Regions from separate parts of the Metapseudomonas otitidis genome, predicted to be linked through region 1. Evidence: riboswitches for the same ligand, from Rfam matches in the RefSeq annotation. Region 1 holds a riboswitch; each other region holds the start of a gene.

The links. Region 1 has a riboswitch for cobalamin ahead of PotMrB4_RS14605 (energy-coupling factor ABC transporter permease). Riboswitches for the same ligand answer to the same signal wherever they lie in the genome.
Region 2: it holds a riboswitch for cobalamin, as region 1 does, so the genes downstream of both, cobW (cobalamin biosynthesis protein CobW) here and PotMrB4_RS14605 (energy-coupling factor ABC transporter permease) in region 1, are expected to answer to the same signal.
Region 3: it holds a riboswitch for cobalamin, as region 1 does, so the genes downstream of both, PotMrB4_RS17480 (TonB-dependent receptor) here and PotMrB4_RS14605 (energy-coupling factor ABC transporter permease) in region 1, are expected to answer to the same signal.
Region 4: it holds a riboswitch for cobalamin, as region 1 does, so the genes downstream of both, btuB (TonB-dependent vitamin B12 receptor) here and PotMrB4_RS14605 (energy-coupling factor ABC transporter permease) in region 1, are expected to answer to the same signal.

What each region holds. Positions count from the first base shown of each region.
Region 1 is NZ_AP022642.1:3,186,635-3,193,663, forward strand. It holds gene PotMrB4_RS14595 (GGDEF domain-containing protein) at 1-127, opposite strand, end outside; gene PotMrB4_RS14600 (LysR family transcriptional regulator) at 161-1,060, opposite strand; gene PotMrB4_RS14605 (energy-coupling factor ABC transporter permease) at 1,531-2,214, opposite strand; cobalamin riboswitch at 2,268-2,463, opposite strand; gene PotMrB4_RS14610 (TonB-dependent hemoglobin/transferrin/lactoferrin family receptor) at 2,791-4,845, shown strand; gene PotMrB4_RS14615 (MbnP family copper-binding protein) at 4,856-5,734, shown strand; gene PotMrB4_RS14620 (methanobactin export MATE transporter MbnM) at 5,731-6,933, shown strand; gene mbnA (methanobactin) at 6,989-7,029, shown strand, end outside.
Region 2 is NZ_AP022642.1:874,186-881,214, reverse strand. It holds gene PotMrB4_RS04150 (sugar nucleotide-binding protein) at 1-848, opposite strand, end outside; gene cobM (precorrin-4 C(11)-methyltransferase) at 1,060-1,812, opposite strand; gene PotMrB4_RS04140 (cobalamin biosynthesis protein) at 1,809-2,249, opposite strand; cobalamin riboswitch at 2,348-2,541, shown strand; gene cobW (cobalamin biosynthesis protein CobW) at 2,633-3,685, shown strand; gene cobN (cobaltochelatase subunit CobN) at 3,746-7,029, shown strand, end outside.
Region 3 is NZ_AP022642.1:3,819,907-3,826,935, reverse strand. It holds gene PotMrB4_RS17495 (FecCD family ABC transporter permease) at 1-151, opposite strand, end outside; gene PotMrB4_RS17490 (ABC transporter substrate-binding protein) at 148-1,113, opposite strand; gene PotMrB4_RS17485 (ABC transporter ATP-binding protein) at 1,110-1,889, opposite strand; gene PotMrB4_RS17480 (TonB-dependent receptor) at 1,900-4,053, opposite strand; cobalamin riboswitch at 4,162-4,365, opposite strand; gene PotMrB4_RS17475 (class I SAM-dependent methyltransferase) at 4,484-5,113, shown strand; gene PotMrB4_RS17470 (IS110 family RNA-guided transposase) at 5,257-6,204, opposite strand; gene PotMrB4_RS17465 (flavin reductase family protein) at 6,729-7,029, opposite strand, start outside.
Region 4 is NZ_AP022642.1:4,441,715-4,448,743, reverse strand. It holds gene ung (uracil-DNA glycosylase) at 21-716, shown strand; gene PotMrB4_RS20470 (outer membrane protein) at 875-1,480, shown strand; gene PotMrB4_RS20465 (response regulator) at 1,534-2,211, shown strand; gene PotMrB4_RS20460 (ATP-binding protein) at 2,208-3,572, shown strand; gene PotMrB4_RS20455 (VOC family protein) at 3,683-4,096, shown strand; cobalamin riboswitch at 4,152-4,365, shown strand; gene btuB (TonB-dependent vitamin B12 receptor) at 4,458-6,290, shown strand; gene cobO (cob(I)yrinic acid a,c-diamide adenosyltransferase) at 6,405-7,016, shown strand; gene PotMrB4_RS20440 (cobyrinate a,c-diamide synthase) at 7,016-7,029, shown strand, end outside.

The DNA.
Region 1 (7,029 bases):
GGAACGGCAGGAAATCCCGCGTCAGCGATTCGCGGTACTGCTGCTCCAGGCGGGGCGGAAAGCGCGGACGCATGAAGGTCCGGCCCTGGTGTGCCTGGTACAGCTGCTCGTTGTCCGGATCGCGCATTCCCTACTCTCCCCCCGGCGGCGCCGGTCCCCATCAGGCATGCCCGGTCTGCACCAGGTCGCAGGCCTGCTGGGCCGTCGCCACGGCGAAGTCGAGCACCGCACGCCCGCAGGCCGAGAGCGTGCGGTGGCTGGAATAGGCGGCATGCAGCGCCCGCCCGCGTACGGCGTAGTCGGGCAGGATGCGCACCAGCTGCTCCTTGCGCCATTCCGCGGCCAGGGTGGACAGCAGGGCGATGCCCGAATCGTTGATCGCTGCATTGAGCAGGGCCGAGCTGGACGTGGTCGCCAGCCGCCCGTTAGGGCGCAGGCGATAGGTCCGGCGGCCGCAGCTCGAATGCAACTCGCAGCTTTGGACGTTCTTCAGGTGCAGGCAGGCATGTTCGGCCAGGTCCTCCACCCGCTCCGGCACGCCGTGCATGGCCAGGTAGCCGGGGCTGGCGTAGAGACCCAGCTCCAGGTCGAACAGCTTGCGTACCACGTAGGCGTCGTTCTTCAGCTCACCGAGGAAGAACAGCAGGTCCAGCCCGTCCAGCACCAGGTCCGGCTCGTGGTCCGCCACCACCACGTCCAGTTCCAGCCCCGGGTGCTGGCGCAGGAGCTGGCTGAAGAAGCCGTTCTCCTGGCATTCGAAAAAACCCGTGGGCACCTGGATGCGCACCTGGCCGACGATGCCCTGGGCGTCGTCACGCAAGGTGGCCAGGGCGTTGCCCAGGTGGTCGATGCTCGTCTTGCATTTCTGGTAGAGCCGCTCCCCATCGGCCGTGCAGCGCAGCAACCGGGTGGAGCGGAGAAAAAGGGCCGTGCCGAGACTGCGTTCCAGGCTCATCAGGCGGCGGCTGAGGGTATTGGCAGGTATCCCTAGTACCCTGCTTGCTTTTGCGAAGCTCCCTGCCCGTACGATCTGCACGAATAAAGCCAAGTCATCCAGCATCTTCACCAACTTCGAAACTCGTCGAGACTTATCCGCGTCGTGCAGTTTTCATGCTAACAGCCGTATTTTTTGCAGAGAACCTACATTTCCGGACTGCCAATCTCCATTTTTCGAATGAACTTAGTCGGCAAGTAGCGCGCTAACTGCCGTGCTTTGCGAGGTCGATTCAATGGCGCCGGACTTTTGTCAAGGAGTGCGCCAAGCCCACACGCGGCGGGGCTTTCAGCAGTTCGAGGGAAAATTTCGTATTGAGCCGGACGAAACTTGGAAGTTGGCCAAGTTGTGAGCGATGGGATTAATCCGGGGAAGTTGTCATGTGCCGCCGTTTACTGGCGAACTTGGATGTTGCGAGGCGTCGGAAAGTCGTCACATTCACAGCCATGTGAAACTTGGGCGACGGAAACAGGACAGATTCGAAGGGTAATGACGAGGCCGCCCGTCCATTGCAGCCGGGCGGCAGGTGTGTCGGATCAGGCCGCGGCGTGGTGCAGGCGGACGTTAAACAGAGGGCCCTGGCTGTAGCGCGACAGGGTCTTGGCCAGGGCCAGTACGCCCAGGTCGATCAGCGGTTCCACCAGGATCACGCTCATGTAGGCCAGGCCGAAGGTGCTCACCGAGGCCAGGGTCTCGGCGGTGAAGCCGTGGCCGTAGAAGGCCCAGAAGGCCACCCAGGCGACGATGCCGCCCTGGTAGGCGGTGGACAGCGCCAGGGCCTGGCTGTAGCGGGTTTCCACGTAGGCGGTGCGAGCCGGGATGATGCGGTTGGCCAGCAGGCTGATGCCCCACAGGGGCACCAGCAGGGTGGTGACGTTCATGCCGTACTGCGGCAGGTCGAAGGGGGCGAAGAACAGGCCCTGGACCAGCAGCCCGGCGGCCAGGCCGATGGCGGCCGCGCCGGCGCCGAACATCAGCAACAGGGTCGAGCCGAGGATCAGGTGGACCTCGGAGACGCCCACCGCGTGATGCGGGAACACCTCGAAGAAGCAGAACACCAGGGCCGTGGCGATCAAACTGCGCAGGGCCAGGGCGCTGATGCCGCCGTTGGTGCGGATGCTGTCGTAGGCCATCTTGGCGGTCAGGCCGAAGGCGGTGACGGCGGTGCCATAGCTGAGCAGGAGCTTGGCGCCTTCGACGACGCCGGGTTCGATATGCATGTGCGGTTCCTTGCCGCGCCCACCGCGCGGTGACCAGTTCTAGGGGTCGGGCCTCGTGCCCGTTACGGATGGCAGGTCTCCTGGCTCGCAGGTCAATGCTCCACCCACCTTCCCGGCCGGGGCCAGTGGTGCTTCGGGTTTCGCTCGCTGCTTACAGTTGCGGGGGCAGCCATGGCCTGGGCGTTGCGCCGCACCATGTTCCCTGTTGCTCCGGGCGGTTGCCCGGAAACCATCGGCGGCCATCTTACTGGCGGGCCTGCGGGCGGCAAAGGCAAATTTTTGCGCCCCTGCGAGCGCCCCGTGCGCCTCCCTGCCTGCGACAGTCCGCCACAGTCGACTTTCCCCTGCCAGCCAGGCGCCACCCGCAGGCCTCCGGGCGCCCGGGGTGTGGCAGCTCGTCGCAGTCGGGCCGCATCGGGGGCCCTTGCTAGCATCCGTCCCGCAGCGCCCCAGAGGCCTGCCAAGTGCATGCGGGCGCCATGAGGCGCCCGGTAGTCATCCAGGGATCGGACAGCTCGGCGCCATGCGGCACAGGTCGTTCCCGGAACCACTCGACAACAACAGGGACCGACGCCCATGGCCGTGATGCCATCCCCTTCGTTCTGGCGCTCCGCCTTCCTCCCCTCGCCCGCCACGGCCTGGCCGCTGCTGCTCCTGCTCTGCGCCGCCGCCCAGGCCCAGGGAGACGGCAAGACCCTGGTGCTGGACAGCACCACCGTCACCGCCACCCGCAGCGCCAACAGCAGCTTCGACCTGCCGGCCTCGGTGTCCACGGTGGACCGCAAGGCCCTCGAGGATGCCCAGGCCGATAGCCTGTCCAGCGTGCTGCGCAGCCTGCCCAACGTGAACTTCGGCGGCGGCCCCCGCCCTGCGGCACAGATCCCCGCCATCCGTGGTCTGCAGGGGCCACGCATCATCCTCACGGTGGACGGTGCGCGGCGTAACAACGAGGGCGGCGTGAACAGCCCGCTGCTGCTCGACCCCGACTTCATCCGCCAGGTGGACGTGGTGCGCGGCCCCATGTCGGCGGCCTATGGCAGTGGCGGCCTGGGCGGCGTGATGGCCTTCGAAACCCTGGCAGCGGAGGACTACGTCGACCCCGAGCGCGGCTACGGCGGCCAGGCCAAGGTGGGTTACCGCAGCGGCAACGAGGCCTTCTCCACCCACCTCACCGCCGCAGCACTGAACGACCAGGCCGACGTGCTGGCCAGTGCCACCTACCGCAACTACGGCGCCATTCACACCGGCAAGGGCGGCGCGGATTCGGAGTACCCCAACGACGGCGACCTGGGCGCCAGCCTGCTCAAGGCCGGCCTCAACCTGGGCGAACTGAACCGGGTGGAGCTGAGCCGCCAGACCTTCGACGACGACTTCACCGGCCCCACCAACCCCGGCGGCAACCTGGTGTTCCCCTTCGACCAGGACACCCGCCGCCGGCAGGAGCAGTACACCGGCAACTGGTCGTTCCACGACACCGACCGCAGCTGGCTGGACGGCAAGCTGAGCCTCTACCGCACCCGCTTCAGCCTCGCCGGCCACAGCCGCTCGACACCGCCCCAGGCCGACACCTCGGCCATGACCCGTACCGACGGCGGCAGCCTGCAGAACACCAGCACCTTCGAGGTGGGCGAGCACTACCGGCAGCGCCTCACCTACGGCGTGGACTACTACAAGGACACCGCCGAGAACACCTCCAACGGCCAGGGCAACTCGGTGCTGCCCGACGGCGAGCTGCGCGCCCTTGGCGGCTTCATCCAGAGCGAGCAGACCTTCGACCGCTGGACCCTGATCGCCGCGTTGCGCCACGACGACTACAGGCTGTCCTCCCCCGGCCAGGGCGACGCCCGCCACAGCCGCCTCTCGCCGAAGATCGCCCTGAAGTATCAGCCCATCGACCCCCTGGGGCTGTTCGTCAGCTACGGCGAAGCCTTCCGCGCGCCGACCATGACCGAGATGTACGGCAACCTGGACACCCGCCGGGCGCTGTTCAACTTCCGCCCCAACCCGGGCCTGGAACCGGAGACCAGCAAGACCTGGGAAGCCGGCTTCACCCTGGACTTCAGCGACCTGCTGGCCGCCGGCGACCAGTTCCGCCTCAAGGCCACCGGCTTCGACGAGGACGTCTACGACCTGATCGACTCCCAGGTGGTCGGCACCTACGTGCGCCAGGCGCCCTTCGCCGGCGTCGGCCAGGTGTTCCAGCGGCGCAACGTGGCCCGGGCCGAGCGCCAGGGTGGCGAGATCGAGGCGGCCTACGAGCTGGACCGCCTGAGCGTCGGCCTGGGGTACTCCCAGCTGCGCTCGCGCAACGCCCAGACCGGCGCCGACCTCTACGCACCGCCGGACAAGCTGGCCCTGACCCTGGGCTACCGCCTCGACGAGCAATGGTCGATCAACTACCGCGGGCAGTTCGTCAAGGCCCAGGACTACGACGACACCCTGCTGCGCCGCCGCGACGGCTACGCCCTGCACGACATCGGCCTGACCTGGGAGCGCGACCCGTACCGCGTCGACCTGGGGGTGACCAACCTGTTCGACCAGGCCTACGCCACCTACCAGCAGACCCAGGCCAACACCTTCAGCTACGAGGAAGGCCGCAGCGTCAACCTCACCCTCAGCTCGCGCTTCTGAGAGGCCGTCCATGCACGCTCATCGCTTTCCCCTTCTGCTCGGCACGGCCCTGCTCTCGGCATGCGCCGCCCAAGCCCCCAGCGGCCCGCAGCCGGTGGTGATCGACTTCGCCCTGCTGGCCAACGGACACCCCGCCCGCTGCGGTGCGCCCCTGGGCCCGCTGGGCGCTGATGCCCGCTCCTCGACCCTGCGCGATGCACGGTTCTACGTGCAGGACGTGGCGCTGGTCCGCGCCGACGGCCAGGCCGTGCCCCTGGTGCTCGACCACGACGACTGGCAGGACGGCCAGGTCGCCCTGCTGGACTTCGAGGACGCCACCGGCACCTGCCAGGGCGGCACCCCGGCCACCCGCACCCAGGTGCGCGGCCAGGCACCGGCCGGTGACTACGTCGGCCTGCGCTTCAGCCTCGGCGTGCCCGAGGCCCTCAACCACACCAGCACCGAACTCCAGGGCCCACCCCTGGACATCGCCGCCATGGGCTGGAGCTGGCAGGCCGGGCGCAAGTTCGCCAAGGTCGAGGTCAACCCCGAAGGCGGCGTAGCCAAGGCCGATGGCGCCCGCGCGCCCAGCTGGTACCTGCACCTGGGCTCCACCGGCTGCAGCGGCAACCCGCTCACCGGCGAAACGGTGGCCTGCCTGCGGGCCAACCGGGTGCCCGTCTCCCTGCGCGGTTTCGACCCCCGGCGCGATGCCGTGGCGCTGGACCTGTCCAGCCTGCTGGCCGGCAGCCAGCTCGGCCGTGACCAGGGCGGCGCGGTGGGCTGCATGAGCGGCCCGGACGACCCCGAATGCCCGGCAGTGTTCGCCCGCCTCGGCCTGGACCTGGCCAGCGGCCAGCCGCTGCCGGATGGCCAGGTTCCGGCCTTGCGCGTCGTGCCCCGGCCATGACGCGGCGCATCGGCCGACTCGCCGCACTGCTGGCCGGCCTCGGGCTGGTCGGCAGCGCCCTGGCGCAGGACTGGGCCTGGCCACTGCCCAGCCACGTACCCGCGCCCCGCGTACCGGCGGACAACCCCATGAGCGCCGCCAAGGTGGAGCTGGGCCGCCGGCTGTTCTACGACCCGCGCCTGTCCGGCAACGGCACCCTCGCCTGCGCCGGCTGCCACCTGCAGGCCAAGGCCTTCAGCGACCGCGCGCCGCGCTCCACCGGCAGCGCCGGCGCCCTCACCCACCGCAACGCACCGGGCCTGGCCAACGTGGCCTGGAACGCCACCTACAACTGGGCCAACCCGGCCGTGGTGTCCCTGGAGCGGCAGATGGAAGGCCCGCTGTTCGGCGACGACCCGGTGGAGATGGGGGTGAACGACGGCAACCGCGCCACCATCCTCCAGCGCCTGCGGGACGAGCCGCTGTACCCGCCGCTGTTCGCCCAGGCGTTCCCCGATAGCCCCGAGCCCATCACCATGGCCTCGGTGATCCGCGCCATCGCCGCCTTCGAGCGCACCCTGCTGGCGGTGGACAGCCGCTACGACCGCTACCTGCAAGGGCGCCTGCAACTGACGGCCGCGGAAAAGCGCGGCATGGAGCTGTTCTTCGGCGAACGCGCCGAATGCCACCACTGCCACGGCAGCTTCAACTTCAACGACCAGGTGGTGCATGCCCGCACCCGCGAGGTGGAAACGCCCTTCCACAACACCGGGCTCTACAACCTGGACGACCAGGGCACCTACCCCTTCCCCAACCGGGGCGTGTTCGAGCTGACCGCCCAGGCCCAGGACATGGGCGCCTTCCGCGCCCCCAGCCTGCGCAACGTGGCACTGACCGCGCCCTACTTCCACGACGGCAGCGCCGCCACCCTGCGCGAGGTGCTGCGCATCTACTCGGCCGGCGGCCGCGACATTCCCGAGGGCCCGGCGAAGGGCGATGGCCGGCGCAACCCGCACAAGAGCGGGCTGATCGCCCGCATCGACCTCAGCGAGGCCGAGCTGGACGACCTCGAAGCCTTCCTCGGCAGCCTCACCGACCTGAGCCTGCCCCATGACCCCCGCTACGCCGACCCCTGGCCGGCGGGCTACCGGTTCCAACCCACCCACACCCAGGAGGCTGCGCACCGAGAAACCGCCCACCGTTCCACCTCACAACCCTGACGGCGTTGCCGTCGAACGACGTTCCTTTCATTGCTGATCCACAAGGAGAAACCCCATGAACATCAAGATCGCCAGCAAGAAAACCCTCACCGTCGC
Region 2 (7,029 bases), 2.3 Mb from region 1:
AGGGCCGCACGCCAGGCGCGCGGCTTGATGCCGAAGGTGTGGAAGATCTTCTTGCAGGCCAGCACGGCGTGCTGCGGTTCGTCCGCCGCGTCGGGGCGGGCCGCGTGGGCCTGCGGGGTGATGTCCTGCACCTTCAGCGGGTGCAGGGCGCGTGCCTCGGTGAGCACCGCCTGGCCCAGGGCCAGGGTGGTGGTCGCCTCGTGGGCGCCGTAGTGGTAGGTGCCCCACAGCGGCGCGGCGCAGTCCAGCTGCTTGAGCACCGCCAGCATGACCCGCGCGGCATCGTCGGCCGGGGTCGGGTTGCCACGGCGGTCGTCCGCCAGGCAGATCTCGTCGTCCCGCTCGGCGCGGACCAGGAAGCGGCCCAGGGTGCCTTCGCGGCTGTCGTCCAGCAGCCAGCCGAAGCGCAGCAGCACATGGCGCGGGCACAGGGCGCGAACGCTCTGCTCGATGCGCCAGAGGGACTGGCCACGCAGGCTCAGGGGAATGGTCTCGTCCTTCTCGCTGTAGGCCGTGGCGCGGGCGCCATCGAAGACCCGGTAGCTGGAAGGCTGCAGCAGCACGATGTTGTGGTGCTGGCACAGCTCGGCGAGGCGCTCCACCGACCGCTCCTGGGCCGCGAAGCGCTCAGCGCTCACGTCTTCGGCCTGGAACCAGTCGAAGTAGTAGGCGAGGTTCACCACCGCGTCGGGGCGGGTGTCGTCGAGCAACTGCGTCAGGCTGGCGGCGTCCCAACCCTGCTCGGGCGGGCGCGGGGCGAGGAACCCCACATCATCCTCGGCACCCAGGCGAATCAGCGCCTGTCCAAGGGCATTGCCACCGCCCAGCAGCATCAAGCGCATTCGCATAAGGAGTCAGGTCGCTCAAGGCCGAAGTCATACGGACGGGCCGGCCAAAGGCCGGAAAGGCTGCATTCTGCGGGTTTCACAGCGGTACGTCACTACAGGCCCGCCGAAAAGCCCGGGCGGATCGGGGCGGGCAAGGCGAACGCAGGCGAAAAAGCCGGCATCCGGCAGGCAACACTCAGCGATATGCAGCGATCCTCTCGCGACCGAGCCGTCACTCGCCCGGCCGGTACAGGTGCGCATGCCCGGCGCGGTACAGCGACGAGTCGGCAAAGCCCTCGGCCGCCAGCACCTCCCCCACCAGGATCAGCGCCGTCCGGCGAAAGCCCACGGCCCGCACCTTCTCGGCGATGTCGGCGAGGGTGCCGGTGACCTGGGCCTGGTCCGGCCAGCTGGCGCGGTGGATCACCGCCACCGGGCAGGCCGGCCCGTAGTGCGGCAGCAGTTCGGCGACGATTTCCTCGATCCGGCTCACCCCCAGGTGGATCGCCAGGGTCGCCCGGTGACGGGCCAGGTCCCCCAGGGACTCGCCCTCGGGCATCCGCGTCTTGCTGGCGTGGCGGGTGAGGATCAGCGTCTGCGACACCTCCGGCAGCGTCAGCTCGCAGCCCAGCAGGGCCGCACAGGCCGCCGTGGCAGTAACGCCCGGCACGATCTCGTAGGGAATGCCACGCTCGCGCAGGTGGCGGATCTGCTCGCCGATGGCGCCATACAGCGACGGATCGCCCGAATGCACCCGCGCCACGTCCTGGCCCCGGGCATGGGCCTCGGCCAGCAGCGCAACGATCTGCTCCAGGTGCAGCTCGGCGGTGTTCACCACCTGCTGCGCCTGGTGCCCCTCCAGCACCGCCTCCGGCACCAGCGAGCCGGCATAGAGGATCACCGGGCAGCGGTGGATCAGCCGCTGCCCCTTCACCGTGATGAGTTCCGGATCGCCCGGACCGGCGCCAATGAAATAGACCGTCATGGCCGTTCAGCCTCCAGGTGGATGCAGGCCAACGCGCAGGTCGCGCGAGCACTGCGGCGTTTGTCGAGCAGCAGGTGCGAAGGCCCCTGCCCCAGCCGATCGGCCAGCGCCAGGGCCGCCGCCTCGGCCACCCCCGCACTGCCGGCCAGGGCGCGGACCCGCTCGGACGGCTGGCTCAGGCGCGCCTCCAGGGCGTTCAGCGCCTCGGGGGAAACGCCCTGCAACGGCAGGTTGCGCTCCGCCGCCAGCGCCTGCAGGCCTAGCTCCAGGGCGCGGTCCTCGCGGGTCGCCAACGCCGCCAGGCGCGCCGGCGGCACCCCGGCCTCGGCCAGGCAGGCATCCAGCAAGGCCCCCAGCTCCGCCGCCGTGCAGCCCTGGCGGCAGCCGAAACCGGCCACCAGCGAAGGCGGCGTCAGGGAAGGAGCAGCGGGGTTCATGGCGTGGCAGGCGACCGGGCGGGAAAAATCCGCGCAAGGACAGCACGGGCCCGACGAGGCGTCAACCAACGCGATTGACCGCCGCCCGGGCCCTGCGTAGCCTTCCGTCCTTTCGAGGTTCTCCAGCGAGCGCTGGAGCTAAGAGGGAACGTGGTCCAAGCCACGGCTGCCCCCGCAACTGTAAGCAGCTGATGCCCTGTCCACAGCCACTGCCCACGGGCGGGAAGGCGGACCCGGCGGCGCCCCGCGCCAGGCTGCGAGCCAGGAGACCTGCCTCGGCGAATTTCCAGACAACCGGGCGGGGTGATCCGGTGGCGAATACCTCCAGTGGGCCCGGCCCGCTGCATTCGTCATGCCCGCCACAGAGCACCTGAGAGGCGCGCATGAAAACCCTGGCCAAGCTCCCCGTCACCATCGTCACCGGCTTCCTCGGTGCCGGTAAGACCACCCTCCTCCGCCACATGCTGGACAACGCCCAGGGTCGCCGCATCGCGGTGATCGTCAACGAATTCGGCGAGCTGGGCATCGACGGCGACATCCTCAAGCAATGCAGCATCGGCTGCAGCGAGGAAGAGGCCGTGGGCCGCGTCTTCGAACTGGCCAACGGCTGCCTGTGCTGCACCGTGCAGGAAGAGTTCTTCCCGGTCATGCGCGAACTGGTGGCGCGCCGTGGCGACCTCGACCAGATCCTCATCGAGACCTCCGGCCTGGCCCTGCCCAAGCCCCTGGTGCAGGCCTTCCAGTGGCCCGAGATCCGCAATGCCTGCACCGTGGACGCGGTGATCACCGTGGTGGACAGCCCCGCCGTCGCCGCCGGCACCTTCGCCGCCTTCCCCGACCAGGTGGACGAGCAGCGCAAGCAGGACCCGAACCTCGACCACGAATCGCCCCTGCACGAACTCTTCGAAGACCAGCTGGCCAGCGCCGACCTGGTGATCCTCAACAAGACCGACCTGCTGGATGCCGACGCCCTGGCCGCCGTACGCGCCGAAGTCAGCGAAGAGCTGCCGCCGGCGGTGAAGGTGGTCGAGGCCGCCTCCGGCAAGCTTCCGCTGGACGTGCTGCTGGGCCTGAACGCCGAAGCCGAGCTGCACATCGACAGCCGCCCCACCCACCACGACCACGAAGAACACGAGGACCACGACCACGACGAGTTCGACTCCTTCCACGTCGACCTCCCGGAAGTGGACGAGCGCGCCCTGCTCGCGGCCCTCGGCCAGTTGGTGGAACGCCACGCCATCCTGCGCATCAAGGGCTTCGTCGCCGTCACCGGCAAGCCCATGCGCCTGCTGGTGCAGGGCGTCGGCAAGCGCTTCGACAAGCACTTCGACCGCGCCTGGCGCAGCGACGAGCCCCGCGCCACCCGCCTGGTGGTGATCGGCCAGGAGCTGGACCAGGCCACCATCGCCAACGAACTGCGCACCGCCCTGGCGTAACCACCGAACCGGCGCCTCTCCCCCGGGAGAGGGCCGCTCCACCGAGCCGAGGCCCGAGCCATGCACCTGTTGCGCACCCAGCCCGGCGGCTTCGTCCCCGACGATGGCATCGCCCATCTGGCCCAGACGCCCGCCGAGCTGGTCATCCTCTGCAGCGGCGACTCGCACCTGGCGCTGCTGGCCGAGGCCGCCCGCACGCTGCCGGAGGACTACCCGAGCCTGCGCCTGGCCAACCCGATGCAGCTGCAGAACCACGCCTCGGTGGACCTCTACGTCGACGAGGTGCTGCAGCACGCCAAGGTCATCCTCATCTCCGTGCACGGCGGCGTCGGCTACTGGCGCTACGGCATCGAGCAACTGGTGGCGCTGGCCGAGCGCGGCGCCACGCTGATCCTGGTGCCCGGAGACGACCGCCCCGATCCCGAGCTGGCACGGCTCTGCACCGTTCCCACAGAGGATGCCGAGCGCTACTGGCACTACCTGCGCCAGGGCGGGCTGGACAACGCCCGGCAGCTGTTCGCCTGCCTCGCCAGCCGCTGCCTGGGCCACGCGATGCCCTGGGAGGAGCCCAGGGCGCTGCCCCGCGTCGCGGTCTACCACCCGCGCCAGCCCAACGCCGGGCTCGCCCACTGGCGCGCCGACTGGCAACCCGAGCAGCCCGTGGTGGCGCTGGTGTTCTACCGCACCCACCTGCAGGCGGCGAACACCGGCTTCCTCGACACCTTCTGCGAACGCCTCGCCGCCCAGGGCCTCAACCCCCTGCCCATCGCCGTGGCCAGCCTCAAGGAGGCCGCCTGCCTGGCCACCCTCGAAGACTGGCTGGACGAGGCCGGCGTCGAGCTGATCATCAACACCACCGGCTTCGCCCAGTCCTCGCCGGAGGCCCCCAGCCTGCGCCCGTTCCGCCGCGACGTGCCGGTGTTCCAGGCCATCTGCAGCCTGGACAACCAGCCCCAGTGGGAGGCCAACGCCCAGGGCCTGGGCCCCCGTGACCTGGCCATGCACGTCGCCCTGCCGGAGCTGGACGGCCGCCTCATCACCCGCGCCATCAGCTTCAAAGGCCTGGCCTGGCGCAGCGAGCGCAGCCAGAGCGACGTGGTCTGCTACCTGCCCCATGTCGAGCGCATGGACTTCGTCGCCGAACTGGCGCGGCGCTGGCTGCTGCTGGCGCGCAAGGCCAACGCCGACAAGCGCGTGGCGCTGATCCTCGCCAACTACCCCACCCGTGACGGCCGCATCGGCAACGGCGTGGGCCTGGACACCCCGGCCGGCGCGCTGAATATCCTCCGCGCCCTGGAGGCCCGGGGTTACCCCGTGGCCGGCCTGCCGGAGAGCGGCACCGCCCTCATCCACAGCCTGCTGGGCGGCGTCAGCAACGACCTCGACAACCTCGACGCCCGCCCCTGCGCCCAGAGCCTGGCCCTGGACGACTACCTCGCCTGCTTCTCCCGCCTCCCCGAAGCCAACCAGCGGGCGGTGACGGAGCGCTGGGGCGAGCCGCAACAGGACCCGATGTTCCGCAGCGGACGGATGATGATCGCCGGCCTGCGCTTCGGCCTCGCCTTCGTCGGCATCCAGCCGGCGCGGGGCTACCAGTTGGACCCGGCGGCCATCTACCACGACCCGTCGCTGGTACCGCCCCACGGCTACCTGGCCTTTTATTTCTGGCTGCGCGAGGTGTTCGGCGCCGATGCGCTGGTGCACGTCGGCAAGCACGGCAACCTCGAATGGCTGCCCGGCAAGGGTGTCGGCCTGTCCGCCGAATGCTGGCCGGACGCGGTGATGGGGCCGCTGCCGAACATCTACCCCTTCATCGTCAACGACCCCGGCGAAGGCGCCCAGGCCAAGCGCCGCGCCCAGGCGGTGATCATCGACCACCTGATGCCGCCGCTGACCCGCGCCGAAACCTACGGCCCGCTGCGCGACCTGGAGCGCCTGGCCGACGAGTACTACGACGCCTCCCTGCTCGACCCCCGCCGGGCCGTGCAGCTGCGCGGCGAAATCCTCGAACTGGTCAGGGCCACCGCCCTCGACCGCGAGCTGGGGCTCAGCCTCAACGACGACGCCGACAGCTGGCTGCCGCAGCTGGACGCCTACCTCTGCGACCTCAAGGAATCGCAGATCCGCGACGGCCTGCACGTGTTCGGTGAATCCCCCGTGGCGGGCCTGCGCGACGACACCCTGCTGTCCCTGGTGCGCATCCCCCGTGCCGACGGCAAGGGCGGCAACGCCAGCCTGCTGCGCGCCCTCGCCCGCGACCTGGCGCTCGACCGCGACCCGCTCGACCTGGCCTGGGCCGAACCCTGGGAAGGGCCGCGCCCCGCCGTGCTCCAGGGCGTCGACGACGCGCCCTGGCGCAGCAACGGCGACACCCGCGAGCGCCTGGAGCTGCTGGCCCGCCAGCTGATCGCCAACCCGGCCGCCGAAGCCATCGGCCCCGCCAGCGACGCGGTTATCCACAACCTGCGGCAGGTGATCGCCCCCGCCCTGGACGCCTGTGGCGCAGCGGAAATCGGCGGCGTGCTGGCCGCCCTCGACGGGCGCTTCGTGCCCCCCGGCCCCAGCGGCGCCCCCAGCCGCGGGCGCCTCGACGTGCTGCCCACCGGGCGCAACTTCTTCACCGTGGACGTGCGCAACCTGCCCACGCCCACCGCCTGGCGCCTGGGCTTCCAGTCCGCCAGCCTGCTGCTGGAGCGCCACCTGCAGGACGAAGGCGACCACCTGCGCCAGCTCGGCCTGTCCGTCTGGGGCACCGCCACCATGCGCACCGGCGGCGACGACATCGCCCAGGCCATGGCCCTGCTGGGCGTACGCCCGGTGTGGCAGGCCGGCAGCCAGCGCGTGGAGGACTTCGAGATCCTCCCGCTGTCCTTGCTGGACCGCCCGCGCGTGGACGTGACGCTGCGGGTCTCGGGCTTCTTCCGCGACGCCTTCGCCAACCTCATCCGCCTGTTCGACGCGGCCGTACAGGCCGTCGCCGAGCTGGACGAGCCCGACGACCTCAACCCCCTCGCCGCCCGCGTGCGCCAGGACCGCGCCCGCCTGGAAGGCGAAGGCCTGCCAGCGGAGGCCGCGCGCCGCGAAGCCGGCTGGCGGGTGTTCGGCGCCCAGCCCGGCGCCTACGGCGCGGGCGTGCAAGGGGTGATCGAGGCCCGCACCTGGGAAACCCGCACCGACCTGGCCGAGGCCTACCTCAACTGGGGCGGCTACGCCTACGGGGCCAGCGATGCCGGCACCCCGGCCCGGCAACGCTTCGGCGAGCGCCTGGAAGGGCTACAGGCGGTGCTGCAGAACCAGGACAACCGCGAGCACGACATCCTCGATTCCAACGACTACTACCAGTT
Region 3 (7,029 bases), 630 kb from region 1:
GCCCCAGGCGTTCGCCGACGATGGCCCAGACCTGCTCCTGGGGCAGCCGCGCCGGGCCGAAGCCGAGGGCGGCCACCAGCGACAGCGCCAGCAGCGCGGCCAGCCCCACCAGCAGCAGGCGGAAGGCACCGGCCGAACGCAACGGCCTCACCGGGCGACCCCGGCGAACACCTGCGGGTGCAGCCCGGCGGCGAGGGCTTCGATGGCGGCGGCGTTCTCCACCGAGGGCGTGGCGTCCAGGTAGGGCAGCACCAGAAAGCGCCGCTCGCGGATGGCGGTGACCCCGGCCAGGGCCGGCTGGGCCAGCAGGAAGTCGCGCTTCTGCTGCCAGCTGCGCTCGCCGTAGTCGACGATGACGATCACCTGCGGGTCGCGCTCCACCACGGTTTCCCAGTTGACCTGGGTCCAGCTGGCGGCCAGGTCGCTGAGCAGGTTATGCCCGCCGGCGGCTTCGATCAGGGCCTGGGGCATGCCGAGGCGGCCGCTGCTGAAGGGGCGGTCTTCGCCGCTGTCGTAGAGGAACACCCGGGGCCGCTCGGCGACGCCGGCCAGGCGTTCGCCCACGGCCGCCACGCGGGCCTTGAGGCCGGTCACCAGGGCCTGGGCGCGGGGCTCGACGTCGAAGATGCGGCCGAGGTTCTCCAGGTCGCGGTAGAGGTCATCGAGGCTGGCCGCCTCGCGGGGCATGACGTGGGCGCAGGACTCGCTCAGTTCGTACACCGGGATGCCCAGCGGCGCGAGGGTGGCGGGGGTGACGTCGCCACCCACGTGCATGCCGTAGTTCCAGCCGGCGAAGAAGAAGTCGGTGTCGGCGGCCAGCAGGGTTTCCACCGAGGGGTACTTGCGGGCCAGTTCCGGCAGGCCGGCGAGGGCCTCGCGCAGGCTCGGGTCGAGGGTCTTCCAGCCGCTGACGCCGCTGTAGCCGGCCATGCGCTCGCGCAGGCCGAGGGCGATCAGCATGCCGGTGAGGTTCACGTCCTGGCTGACGGCGTGGGTGGGGGCGTGCTCGAACACCACCTGGCGGTTGCAGCTGGTGATGGTCACCGGGTACTGGGTGGCCTGGGCGCTGCCGGCGAGCAGCAGGGCGGCGAGGGCGAGGGAGCGGCTTTTCATGGGGGAGTGATCCAGGTGATGCGTGGGTGGCCGCCGATGGGGTGGCGGTCCACCAGCGCTGGGGTGCCGAACACCTCCAGCAGGCGTTGCGGCGTGAGCACGGCTTCGGGGGTGCCGCTGGCTACCAGGCGGCCGCCATCGAGCACCAGCAGGCGGTCGCAGAAGGCGGCGGCGAGGTTGAGGTCGTGGAAGCTGGCCAGGGTGCTCAGCCGCAGGCGGCGCAGCAGGGCCAGCAGCTCCAGCTGGTAGCGCGGGTCGAGGTGGTTGGTGGGTTCGTCGAGCAGCAGCAGGCCGGGGGCTTGCACCAGGGCGCGGGCCAGCAGGGCGCGTTGTTTTTCGCCGCCGGAGAGCCGGGCGAACGGGGTGTCGCGGTGGGCCTCCAGGGCCACCTGGCGCAGCGCTTCGCCGACCCGGGCGCGGTCGGCGGCGGTGTCGCCGTCGAACGGCCCCTGGTGGGGCGAGCGGCCCATGGCGGCGACCTCGGCGACGCTGAGGCCGAAGTCGCTGGGGAACTCCTGCAGCACCACGGCGACCCGCTGTGCGCACCAGCGCGGCGGCTGGCGCCAGATGTCCTCGTCGTCCACCCGCACCGTGCCGCCGTGGGGGCGGGCGGCGCGGTAGATGCAGCGCAGCAGGCTGCTCTTGCCGCTGCCGTTGGGGCCGATGAGGCCGACGAACTCGCCTTCCGCCACGTCCAGCCCGATGCCGTCCAGGGACCAGCCGGCGAGGGCGCCGTCAGGGGCCCAGCGCAGGTCATGGAGGTTCAGGCGGGACATGGCGTAACCCTCAGAAGCTGTAGTCGGCGGTGACGAAGAACGAGCGCGGCTGGCCCAGCAGCCACTGCTGGCCGCCGTTCTGCTGGGTGACGGCGTAGCGGCGGTCCAGCAGGTTGTTCAGCTCCAGCCCCAGGCGCGTGTCGGGCAGCACCTGCCAGCCGAGGTTGGCGTCGAGCACGGTGTAGCCGGGTACTTTGACGGTGTTGGCGGCGTCGGCGTAACGGGCGTCGACGTAGCGCGCGCCGAGGCCAGCGTCCAGGTCATGGCCGAGCGCCTTGCTGACCCAGAGGTTGGCGGTGCGCCGTGGCACGTCGGTGGGGCGGTTGCCGGACCGGGAGACGAGAAGATCGTCCTTGGCCTCATTGAATTCGTCGTACTCGGCGCGCAGCAGCGAGGCGTTGGCCGAGACGTGCCAGCCCTGCTCCAGAGCCAGTTCCAGGGTCGCCTCCAGGCCGTCGGAGGACTGCTGGCCGATCTGCTGGGCCTGACCTTTTGCTGATTCGCGGGAGAGCAACTTCTTCTTGACGATGTGGTAGGCGGCCAGGGTCCACTCGCCGCGCCCGTCCCAGAACTGCTGCTTGAGGCCGAACTCGGTCTGCTTCGACTCGGTCAGGTCCATATTCTGCTGGCCAGAATTGAGGGTGATGAGGTTGCTGACGCCGTCCTCGCTGGTGGAGTACTGGCCGTAGAAGGACAGCTGCGGGGTGGCGGCGAACACCAGGCCGGCGCGCCAGTTGCCGCCCTGGATGCTGCGGTCGCTGCGCAATGGTTGTGCGCGGTTCTCGTTGGGAAGATCGGTGCGGTCGATGTGGTTCTGGTCGCGACGCAGGCCGGTGACCACGGACCAGCGCTCGCTCAGTTGGGTGCGGTTCTCGGCGAACAGGGCGGCGGTGTGGGTTTCGCTGCGCGAGTGCGGGCGGTAGGCCGAGGCGCTCTGGAAGTAGCCGGGGGCGGGGTTCCACGGGTCGACGTAGTCGCCGTCGATGTCGGTGTAGGGCGCGTTGTTCAGCAGGTCGAAGCGGATGCGGTTGAACTCGCCGCCGACCAGCGTGCGGCTGTCGAGGCCGAACAGTGAGTGGTCGAAGGTGAAGGTCTGGCGGTCGCCGATCTGCTCCTGCTCGTGCTTGATGCGCAGCTGCTCGGCGCGCTTCAGCTGGCCCCGGCCGGCGTCCCAGGTGTAGGCCTCGGCGTTGCGCCAGTAGCGGCGGCTCTTGATGTGGTAGAGCTGGTTGCTGGCGCTGAAGCCTTCGCTGGGCGTCCAGTCGGTGACGAGCCGGGTCCACTGGTCGTTGTAGTGCAGCTCGGCGTTGTGCAGGTTGTAGTTCTTGTCTTTCAGGCTGTCCCGCAGGTGGCCGTCGATCAGCGGCGTGCCGAAATAGTTCATCGGCTGCAGGTCGCCCTGGTCGTGGGCGAGGGTGAAGGCCAGGGCGTCGCTGGCCTGCCAGCGCAGGGCGGCGCTGAGGCCGAGGTTCTTCGAGTCGCCCCGGTCGATCCAGCCGTGGCTGGCCTCGCGGTTGAGGTTGAGGCGGTAGCTGAGGGTGTCGGTGAGCGAGCCGCCGCTGTCCAGGGCCATCTGCTGGCGGTCGTCGGAGCCGTAGCCCAGGCGCAGGCGGTTGCGGATCTCGCCGTCGAAAGGCTTCTTCGGCACCACGTTGATCACCGCGCCGGTGGCGCCTTCGCCGTAGAGCACCGAGGCCGGGCCACGGATCACGTCGATGCGCTCGACCATCCACGGGTCGGTGGGGAAGGTGGTGGTGCCCATGCCGGTGTAGAAGCGCGTGCCGTCGTACAGCTGCATCACCGAGGCGTGGCCGGTGAAGCCCCGGGCCGAGAGGGCGGTGCCGCCGTTGCCGGGGGTGCCGATGTGGGTGATGCCGGGGCTGCGGGTCACGGCGTCCTGCACGGTGGCGTTGTTGCGTGCGCGCACCTCGTCACCGCTGATGGCGCTGGTGCTGGCCGGGGTTTCCAGGGCGGACAGGCCCAGGCGCGAGCCGGCGGGCACGGGCGTGTCGAGGCGGATGGCGGTGTCGTCCGCCTGGTCGGTGACGGCGGTGGCCGGTAGCGCCAGGGTGCCGTCTTCGGCGTGCAGGGAGAAGGAAATGGATAGCGCGAGCAGGCCGAAGGCGGCGCTCGCCGGAGCGTTGGAGCTGAAGGTACGGGACATGTCGTTCCTATCACGTCAGGAATGAATGGAGCCCGGAGGGAATGCAAAGGCGCGCGCGGGCGCGTGCACCCGTGCGAGAAACCGGCCCGTGCCCGCCCACCGCGGGTTTGCCTATCGATGCTCCAGGCCGGTCTCCGGGCTTGCGAGGATCACGCCGCATTCGCCTTCCCATGCCGTGGGCACAGTGGCGTACCGAATGCAGCGCTCGCTTACCGTTGCGGGGGCAGCGCCGGACTGGTCCTGATGGACGCACCGGCTTCCCGTTTCACCTCACGCGCGGCGGCGTGAGGCACCTGGAACGGCGCGCATCTGACCACTGGCACGGGGTGGCGTCAACCGTTGTCGGGAATCATTCGCCCTGTCGGCCGGCCATGGCCGTTCCCATCGCAGCCGGTAGAATGCCCGCCGCCGTTCACTGCCCGGAGGCCCCATGAGCCTGGAACCCCACGATCTCGATGCCATCAGCGCCATCACCCTGGATGACTACCAGCGCAATGCCGAGGGCTTCCGCGAGGGCACCCGCGACCACGACGTGAGCCAGAACATCGAGGCGCTGCTGCGCCATCTGGGGCCGGGCGGGCCGTTCGACATCCTCGACTTCGGCTGCGGCCCGGGGCGCGACCTGCAGACCTTCCGCCGCCTCGGCCATCGCCCGGTGGGGCTGGACGGTACGGCGCGCTTCGTCGAAATGGCCCGCACCGATGCCGGTTGCGAGGTTTGGCAGCAGAACTTCCTGGCGCTGGAGCTGCCCGCCGAGCGCTTCGATGGGGTGTTCGCCAATGCCAGCCTGTTCCACGTGCCGCTGCAGGAGTTGCCGCGTGTACTCGGCCAGTTGCACGCCACCCTGCGGCCGGGTGGCGTGTTGTTCAGCTCCAATCCACGGGGGCAGAACGAGGAGGGCTGGAACGGCCAGCGCTACGGCGCCTGGCACGACTACGCGCGCTGGCGTGAGTTGCTGGAGGCGGCGGGCTTCCAGGCGCTGGAGCACTATTACCGGCCGGCGGGGCTGCCCCGCGAGCAGCAGCCCTGGCTGGCGAGCGTGTGGCGGAAGCCGGCCTGAGCAACGGCCATTGCCGGGGGGCTGTCGAGAGATGCCTGGGCAGGGCACCGTCTGAAAAGCTATGCCCAAAAGCGTGTTGCTGATTATCGAGTTCTATTGATGTCACCTGTTTCGCCTTGCCGGGCGAGCAACCGTGTTCAGCGTCAAGCCACTTGAGGCCTGAAATGTGCCTGATCACGGAGCATCGCATTGAGGATGGTGAGCAGTTTCCGCATGCAGGCGACGACCGCTACTTTGCCGGGTTTCCCCTGTTCTTTTAGTCTCCGATAGAAGCTGTGCACGACCTCGTTGCGGCTGCGAATGGCCGACAGCGTGGCCATGTAGAGCACCTTCCTGACTTCGGATCGCCCACCCCAAACTCGCCGGGTACCCCGGTAGTAGCCGCTGTCCCGGTTGAAGGGCGCGACACCCACCAATGCCGCAATCTGCTTGCGGTTCAGGTGGCCCAGCTCTGGTAGTAGAGCCAGCAACGTGATTCGACATACGGGCCCAATACCTTTCACTTCAGCCAGCAAGTCATCCTTGGCCCGCCAGATCTCTGATTTTTGAATGGCATCATTCAACCCTGCATCGCTGGCTCTGAGGCGCTTTTCCAGCCACTGGATATGCAGCTTGATGTCACGCCGCAAGGCCTTGCCTGCTGCCTGCTGCAAGCGCAGCTTCTCGGCGACCATCATGTCGACCAATTGACGCCGACGCCCAACTAGATCCGCCAGTTCGAGCGCTTGCTCCTCGGGTAGCGGCCGTACGGTGGGACGAATGGCAATCCCGAATGTGGCGAGAACCCGAGCATCCAACGCGTCAGTCTTGGCCAGTTGGCCCGATGCCTTGGCAAAGTCACGGACCTGCCTTGGATTGGCCAGTACCAACGGCAATTGCTGTGCAGCCAGCTCCGCAATCAGGAGACGCTCCAGGCCACCCGTTGCCTCAGCCACGATGAGGTTGGGTGCCAAGGCCAGCATATCGGTGGCCAGTTGGGCCCTACCTGAAGCGTCGTTGGCATAGCGCTGGAGCGTGGCGCTGCCACTGACGAAGACATCGAGAAAGTTCTTCGAGATATCGATTCCGACAACGAGGAGTTCTTGGTTCATGGCATTCCTCTCTCACCCTGACTTGCAGAAACGAGCTTTGAGCTCAGGCAACCGTTCGGGTTAATCAAGAAGAACCTGCTCCGACCCTCGCTCGCCCACGATCTGGAGATCTAGTTTCTGGCGGTCTGAAGCAGGTGTGGAACAACTTACAAGTTTCTTTTTTCAATCGTCGGAATGCCGCCCACAAAAAAGAAACCAAAAAGGCTCGCCCCTACATCCGGGTCCCGCTGCGCGGGACTTCCCTCGCTCCATCGTTGCTCCAGGGGCCGGCGCGATGGGCCATCCATGGCCTGGCGCGCCTCTCGCGGCATCCATGCCGCTCGCTCCCCTGCACAACGACTGCGCTCGGCCTCCTGAAGGGGCATATTCCCCGCCTCACCCTCTGAGCCAGGGCCGATTTCGTCGTGCGCTCTTATAGAGAGCGCCAGGTGGTGGCAGGTGCTCGAGCGTGGCAGTGGAAGAGTCGGGCATAGCCGAAAAAAAGCCCCCATGGCGGGGGCTGAAGAACGCACGGTAGTCAGGTGTCAGGCCAGGGCGGGGAGGGCACCCATCTTGCCGTGGCAATAGAGCAGGGGGGCGGCCTCTTCCTGGGGCAGGACCAGGTTCTTCACGGCGCCCACCATGATGGCGTGGTCGCCGCCTTCGTACTCCCGCCACAGTTCGCACTCGATGATCGCGCTGGCGCCGGCCAGCAGCGGGTTGCCCCGTTCGCTCAGGGTCCATTCGATGCCTTGCGCCTTGTCCTTGCCTTTGCGGGCGAAGGCATAGGCTTCCTTCTGCTGGGCGTCGGACAGGACGTGGATGGCGAAGCGCTTGTTGCGGATC
Region 4 (7,029 bases), 1.3 Mb from region 1:
CGCCGCAGACGGGATGCACCATGACTGAAAGTGATCGGATCAAGCTCGAGGCAGGCTGGAAAGAAGCCCTGCGCGACGAATTCGACAAACCTTACATGAAAGCGCTGGGAAATTTCCTACGCACTGAGAAGGCTGCCGGAAAAGAGATCTACCCGCCGGGACCGATGATCTTCAACGCCCTCAACTCCACACCGCTGGACCAGGTGAAGGTGGTGATCATCGGCCAGGACCCGTACCACGGCCCGGGCCAGGCCCACGGCCTGTGCTTCTCGGTGCAGCCGGGGGTGGCCATCCCGCCGTCGCTGCTGAACATCTACAAGGAGCTCAAGCGCGACCTGAACCTCGACATGCCCAGCCACGGCTACCTGCAGAGCTGGGCCGAGCAGGGCGTGCTGCTGCTCAACACCTCCCTCACCGTCGAGCGCGGCCAGGCCGGTTCCCACGCCAACCAGGGCTGGCAGCCGTTCACCGACCGGGTGATCGAAGTGGTCAGCCAGCACCAGCCGCACCTGGTGTTCCTGCTCTGGGGCGCCCATGCCCAGAGCAAGCAGCGGCTGATCGACACCCAGAAGCACCTCGCCCTGCGCTCGCCGCACCCCTCGCCGCTGTCGGCCCACCGGGGCTTCCTCGGCAACGGGCACTTCAGCCGCTGCAACAAGTTCCTCGAACAGCACGGGCTGGCCCCCATCGATTGGCGCGTCCCGCCGCTGGACTGAGTCGCCGCAAGGGCCGCAACCCCCGCCCCGGGCCTGATTTCCTGATCGACCGGCTGTTCAGCCGAGGTTCAGAGAGGGTTCAGGGGCGGTTCAGTGACCCGCCTGCATCATGGCTCCCGAGTTCGACACCTACACACGTCAACAGGGAGAACCCCCTCATGAAGAAGATCCTCACCCCCCTCGCGCTGGCCACCACCCTGGGCTTCACCGCACTGTCCGCCCAGGCCGCCGAGCCGTTCGTGGGCCTGACCTGGGGCCAGACCAACAACAACATCCAGAACTCCTCGGCGCTGAACGCCAACATGGACCACCCGAGCCTGGACAAGGTCATCCACAAGACCGGCACCTGGGGCATCCGCGCCGGCCAGGCCGATGACAAGGGCCGCTACTACGCGACCTACGAGAACTTCTCCGACACCCACAGCGGCAACAAGCTGCGCCAGCAGAACCTGCTCGGCAGCTACGACCTGTTCCTCCCCCTGGGTGACAACAACACCAAGCTGTTCGGCGGTGCCACCCTGGGCCTGGTCAAGCTCGAGCAGGACGGCTCCGGCCTGCGTCGCGACAGCGACATCGGCTACGCCGCCGGCCTGCAGGCCGGTATCCTCCAGGAGCTGAACAAGAACACCTCCATCGAGGCCGGCTATCGTTACCTGCGTACCAACGCCAGCACCGAAGTCGCGCCCCACGGCGGTCCCAAGCTGGGCTCCCTGGACCTGCACAGCAGCTCCCAGGCCTACGTTGGTGCCACCTACAAGTTCTGACCCGCTGCACCCACGGGCCGGGCACCTGCCCGGCCCTCTTCATGGAGACGCTGATGAAACTGCTGGTCGTGGAAGATGAGGCGCTGCTGCGCCACCACCTCTACACCCGCCTGGGCGAGCAGGGCCACGTGGTGGACGCTGTCGCCGATGCCGAGGAGGCGCTGTACCGCGCCGAGGAGTATCACCACGACCTGGCCGTGGTGGACCTGGGCCTGCCCGGCATGAGCGGGCTCGACCTGATCCGCCAGCTGCGCAGCCGCGACAAGACCTTCCCCATCCTCATCCTCACCGCCCGTGGCAACTGGCAGGACAAGGTGGAAGGCCTGGCCGCCGGCGCCGACGACTACGTGGTCAAGCCGTTCCAGTTCGAAGAGCTGGAGGCCCGCCTCAATGCCCTGCTGCGGCGTTCGTCCGGCTTCGTCCAGTCCACCATCGAGGCCGGGCCCCTGGTGCTCGACCTGAACCGCAAGCAGGCGATGATGAACGGCGAGTCCCTTGGGCTCACCGCCTTCGAATACCGCATCCTCGAATACCTCATGCGCCACCACCAGCAGGTGGTCGCCAAGGAGCGGCTGATGGAGCAGCTCTACCCGGACGACGACGAGCGCGACCCCAACGTCATCGAAGTGCTGGTCGGCCGGCTGCGGCGCAAGCTCGAAGGCGACAACGGCTTCCGCCCCATCGACACGGTGCGCGGCCAGGGCTACCTGTTCACCGAGCGCTGCCGATGAGGCGACACCCCCTGGCGGGGTTCTCCCTGCGCCTGCGGTTGATGCTCGGCGCCGCCGGCCTGGCGGTGCTGTTCATGCTGGCGCTGCTGCCGGTGCTCAGCAAAGCCTTCGACACCGCCATGGAGCAGGCCATCGAGAAGCGCCTCGCGGCCGATGCCAGCGCGCTGATCGCTGCCGCCCGCATCGTCGACGGCAAGCTCGACATGCCCGACAAGCTCCCCGACGAGGAATTCGACAACCTCGACGCCCACCAGCTCGGCTTCATCTACGACAGCGACGGCCGCCTGATCTGGCAGTCGCGCTCCTCTCAGGACGAGAGCGTCCACTACATGCCGCGCTACGACGGACGTGGCCACGAGTTCACCCAGATCCACGACGATCGCGGCCGGCGCTTCTTCGTCTACGACGTCGAGATCGACCTGCTGCGCGACCAGGCCGCTGCCTTCAGCATCGTCACCATGCAACCGATGAGCGACTACCAGGTGATGCACGACGGCTTCCTCCAGCAGCTCTACTTCTGGCTCGGCACGGCCCTGCTGGTGCTGCTGGTGATGCTCTGGTTCGGCCTCACCTGGGGCTTTCGCAGCCTGCGCCGCCTCAGTGAGGAGCTGGACCAGGTGGAGTCCGGCACCCGCGATGCCCTGAGCGACGCCCACCCCCGCGAGCTGCTGCGCCTGACCAAGTCCCTCAACCGCCTGCTGGACAGCGAACGCCGCCAGCGCGAGCGCTACCGCCATTCCCTCGACGACCTGGCCCACAGCCTCAAGACGCCGCTCTCGGTGCTGCAGGGCGTCAGCGAGACCATCGCCACCCGCCCTGGCGACACCGAACCGGCGCGGGTGTTGCGCAACCAGATCGAACGCATGAGCCAGCAGATCGGCTACCAGCTGCAACGGGCCACCCTGCGCAAGAGCGGCCTGGTGCGCCACCGGGTGCAGCTCGCCCCGCTGCTGGACACCCTCTGCGACGCCCTCGACAAGGTCTATCGCGACAAGCGGGTCAGGGTCCTGCGGGACTTCGACCCGAACCTGCAGGTGCCCGTGGAGCAGGGCGCCTTGCTGGAGATGCTCGGCAACCTGCTGGAGAACGCCTACCGGCTGTGCCTCGGCACCGTGCGGGTCAGCGCCCGAGAGCACGAGGCCAGTTGCGAGCTGGTGGTGGAGGACGACGGCCCCGGCGTACCCCCGGACCAGCGCGCGCGCATCCTCCAGCGCGGCGAGCGGGCCGACGCCCAGCACCCGGGGCAGGGCATCGGCACTGCCGTGGTGCTGGACATCGTCGAGAGCTTCGAGGGCGAACTGGCCCTGGGCGACTCGCCCCTGGGCGGCGCCGAGTTCCGCATCCGCCTGCCCCGGAACTGAGCGGCGCACCGACGCCGTTCGCCGGACGGTCATCGACAATCCGGCGGATCGGCGGAGCATGAGGGGGCCGCCACGGAGCGTGGCGGAACCCCACAGGGAGGAACCCCCTCATGCGCATCAATGCCTACCTGATCTTCCCCGGCACCTGCCGGGAGGCCTTCACCTTCTACGCCGATGTACTCGGTGGCGAACTCCGGATGATGACCTTCGGCGAAACCCCGGCCGCTGCCCACGTACCCACTGATTGCCACGGGCACATCATCCACGCCTGCCTGACCCGCGACGGCCAGTCGCTGATGGCCTCCGACAGCCTGCCCGAGCAGCCCCACGCCGGCATTCGCGGCTGCTCGGTGTCGCTCAACGTCGACAGCATTGCCGAGGCCGAGCGGGTGTTCAGCGGGCTCAGTGCCGGCGGCACCGTGCAGATGCCCCTGGAGCCCACCTTCTGGGCCGTTCGCTTCGGCATGTTCGAAGACCGTTTCGGCGTGCCCTGGATGGTCAACTGCGAGAAGGACGGCGCCTGAACCCTCCCGTCCGGCGCGGCGCGGGCTCGATTGACCCTGTCCCGCCGCGCCACTAAGCTGCGCGCCTGCACCAGGTGCCCCACGGCTTTTGGCCGGTGGGGTGAAACAGGGAAGCCGGTCCATTCCATCAAGAATCCGGCGCTGCCCCCGCAACGGTAGGCGAGTCAACCACCGCATCCAGCCACTGTGCCCACGCATGGGAAGGCGCGGTCGGGGAACCCCAGGTTCCGCTCGCAAGCCCGGAGACCGGCCCGGTGCGAGCGAGCATGGCCACGGCCATGCATCCATCCCTGGAGTCGCGCGGGTGGCGCGACGGAGACCCCACATGCAGTCCCCCGTATCCCGGGCATCCGCCACATGGATGCTGCTCGGCCTCGGTGCCGTTCTGCCGGCCCATGGCGAGCCCCTCGAACTGGCGCCCCAGAGCGTCACCGCCACGCGCACCTCGCAGCCAGTGCGCGCCAGCCTGGCCGCCACCACCGTCATCGACCGCGACGCCATCGAGCGCAGCCAGGCCCACTCGGTGCCCGAGCTGCTGCGCCAGGTGCCCGGCGTCACCCTCAGCAACAACGGCGGCCCCGGCAAGAACACCACGCTGTTCATGCGCGGCGCCGAGTCCGACCACGTGCTGGTGCTGGTGGACGGGGTGAAGATCGGCGCGGCCAGCAACGGCCTGGCTGCCTTCCAGGACCTGCCGGTGGAGTTGATCGAGCGCATCGAGGTGGTCCGTGGCCCGCGCTCCAGCCTCTACGGCTCCGAAGCCATCGGCGGAGTGATCCAGATCTTCACCCGCCAGGGCAGCGGCGACGGCACCGCCAAGCCCTGGTTCTCCGCCGGCTACGGCACCCACGACAGCTACCAGGGCAGTGCCGGCGTCAGCGGCGGCGGCGAGCAGGGCTGGTACAGCCTGGGCATGAGCAGCCAGGACAGCGACGGCATCGACGCCACCCGCGCGCGCAGCAGCTACCACGAGGGCGACGCCGACGGCTACCGCAACCTCTCCGGCAACCTGCGCGCCGGCTACCGCTTCGACAACGGCCTGGAACTGGATGGCACCCTGCTGCGGGCCAAGGCCCACACCGACCTGGACCTGGTGTCGCGGTCCAGCCCCGGCGGCGGCCGCAATGCCAACGCCGACAACGAGCAGCGCGTCATCGGCGGGCGCGCCCGTTTCAGCCCGGTGGAGCCCTGGGGCATCACCCTCCAGGCCGGGCGCAGCGAAGACCTGTCGCGCACCGAGGCCGGCGGGCAGTTCGACTCGCGCTTCGACACCCGCCGCGACACCGCCTCCTGGCTCAACGAATTCACCCTGGCCGAGGGCCACACCTTCAGCATCGGCCATGACTGGCAGCAGGACGAGGTGGACAGCTCCACCCGCTTCGACCGCGACTCGCGCCTCAATCGGGGCACCTTCGCCCAGTACCTGGGGGAAGCCGGCCGGCATGACTGGCAGCTCGCCCTGCGCCGCGACGACAACCAGCAGTTCGGCCGCCACGACACCGGCAGCGCCGCCTGGGGCTACGCCCTCAGCAAGGCGCTGCGCTTCAGCCTCAGCTACGGCACTGCCTTCAAGGCGCCCACCTTCAACGAGCTGTACTACCCCGACTACGGCAACCCCAGGCTCAAGGCCGAGACCTCCGAAAGCCTCGAAGCGGCGCTGAGCGGCGAACACGACTGGGGGCACTGGTCGGCCAACCTGTTCCGCACCCACGTCGACGACCTCATCGTCCACGATGCCCAGGCCGGCACCGGCCCCTTCGGCGGCCCCAACAACATCGGCAAGGCGCGCATCGACGGCGCCGAGCTGAGCCTCGGCAGCCGCTGGCTCGGCTGGGACTGGAACGCCAACCTGACCCTGCTCGACAGCGTCAACCGCGCCCACGACGGCAACCACGGCAAGCAGCTGCCACGTCGTGCCCAGCAGGTGTTCAACCTGGACCTGGACCGGCGCATCGGTGCCGTCGGCCTGGGCGCCACCCTGCACGCCGAAGGGCGGCGTTTCGACGACGTGGCCAACGACGACCGCCTGGCCGGCTTCGCCACCCTCGACCTGCGTGGCGAGTACTGGCTGAACGAGGAATGGCGCCTGCAAGCCAAGGTCAGCAACCTCTTCGCGGCTGACTACGAGACCGCCAAGGACTTCAACCAGCCCGGCCAGGCCGTCTACTTCAGCGTCCGCTACCAGGCCCTGTAACCCCTGAACATCCTTGCCGGGTGCGGCGGAAAAGCCTTCGGGCCGCCGCCGCACCCGGCGTAAACTGCGCATCCTTCCGCCGGCGCCCGCGTCGGCCCCGAACCGAGGACTCCCATGAGCGAATCCCCCGAACGCGACCAGCGCCACAAGGCGCGCATGCAGCGCAAGAAAGCCCTGATCGACGAGAAAATCGCCCAGGCCCAGGACGAGTACGGCCTGCTGCTGGTGCACACCGGCAACGGCAAGGGCAAGAGCAGCTCCGCCTTCGGCATGGTCGCCCGCGCCCTTGGCCACGGCTTCAAGGTGGGCGTGGTGCAGTTCATCAAGGGCGGCATGTCCACCGGCGAGGAGGCCTTCTTCCGCCGCTTCCCCGAAGAGGTGAGCTTCCACGTCATGGGCGAGGGCTACACCTGGGACACCCAGGACCGCCAGCGCGACATCGACAAGGCCCGCGCCGCCTGGGCCGTGGCCCGTGAGCTGCTGGACGACCCCGAGGTGGGCCTGGTGGTGCTCGACGAGCTGAACATCGCCCTCAAGCATGGCTACCTGGCGCTGGACGAGGTGCTGCGCGACATCGAGTCCCGTCCCGAGCACCAGCACGTGGTCGCCACCGGCCGGGGCGCGCCCGAGGCGCTGATCGAGGCGGCGGATACCGTCACCGAGATGAGCCTGGTCAAGCACGCCTTCAAGGCCGGGGTGAAGGCCCAGAAAGGCGTGGAGTTCTGATGACCCGCACCTG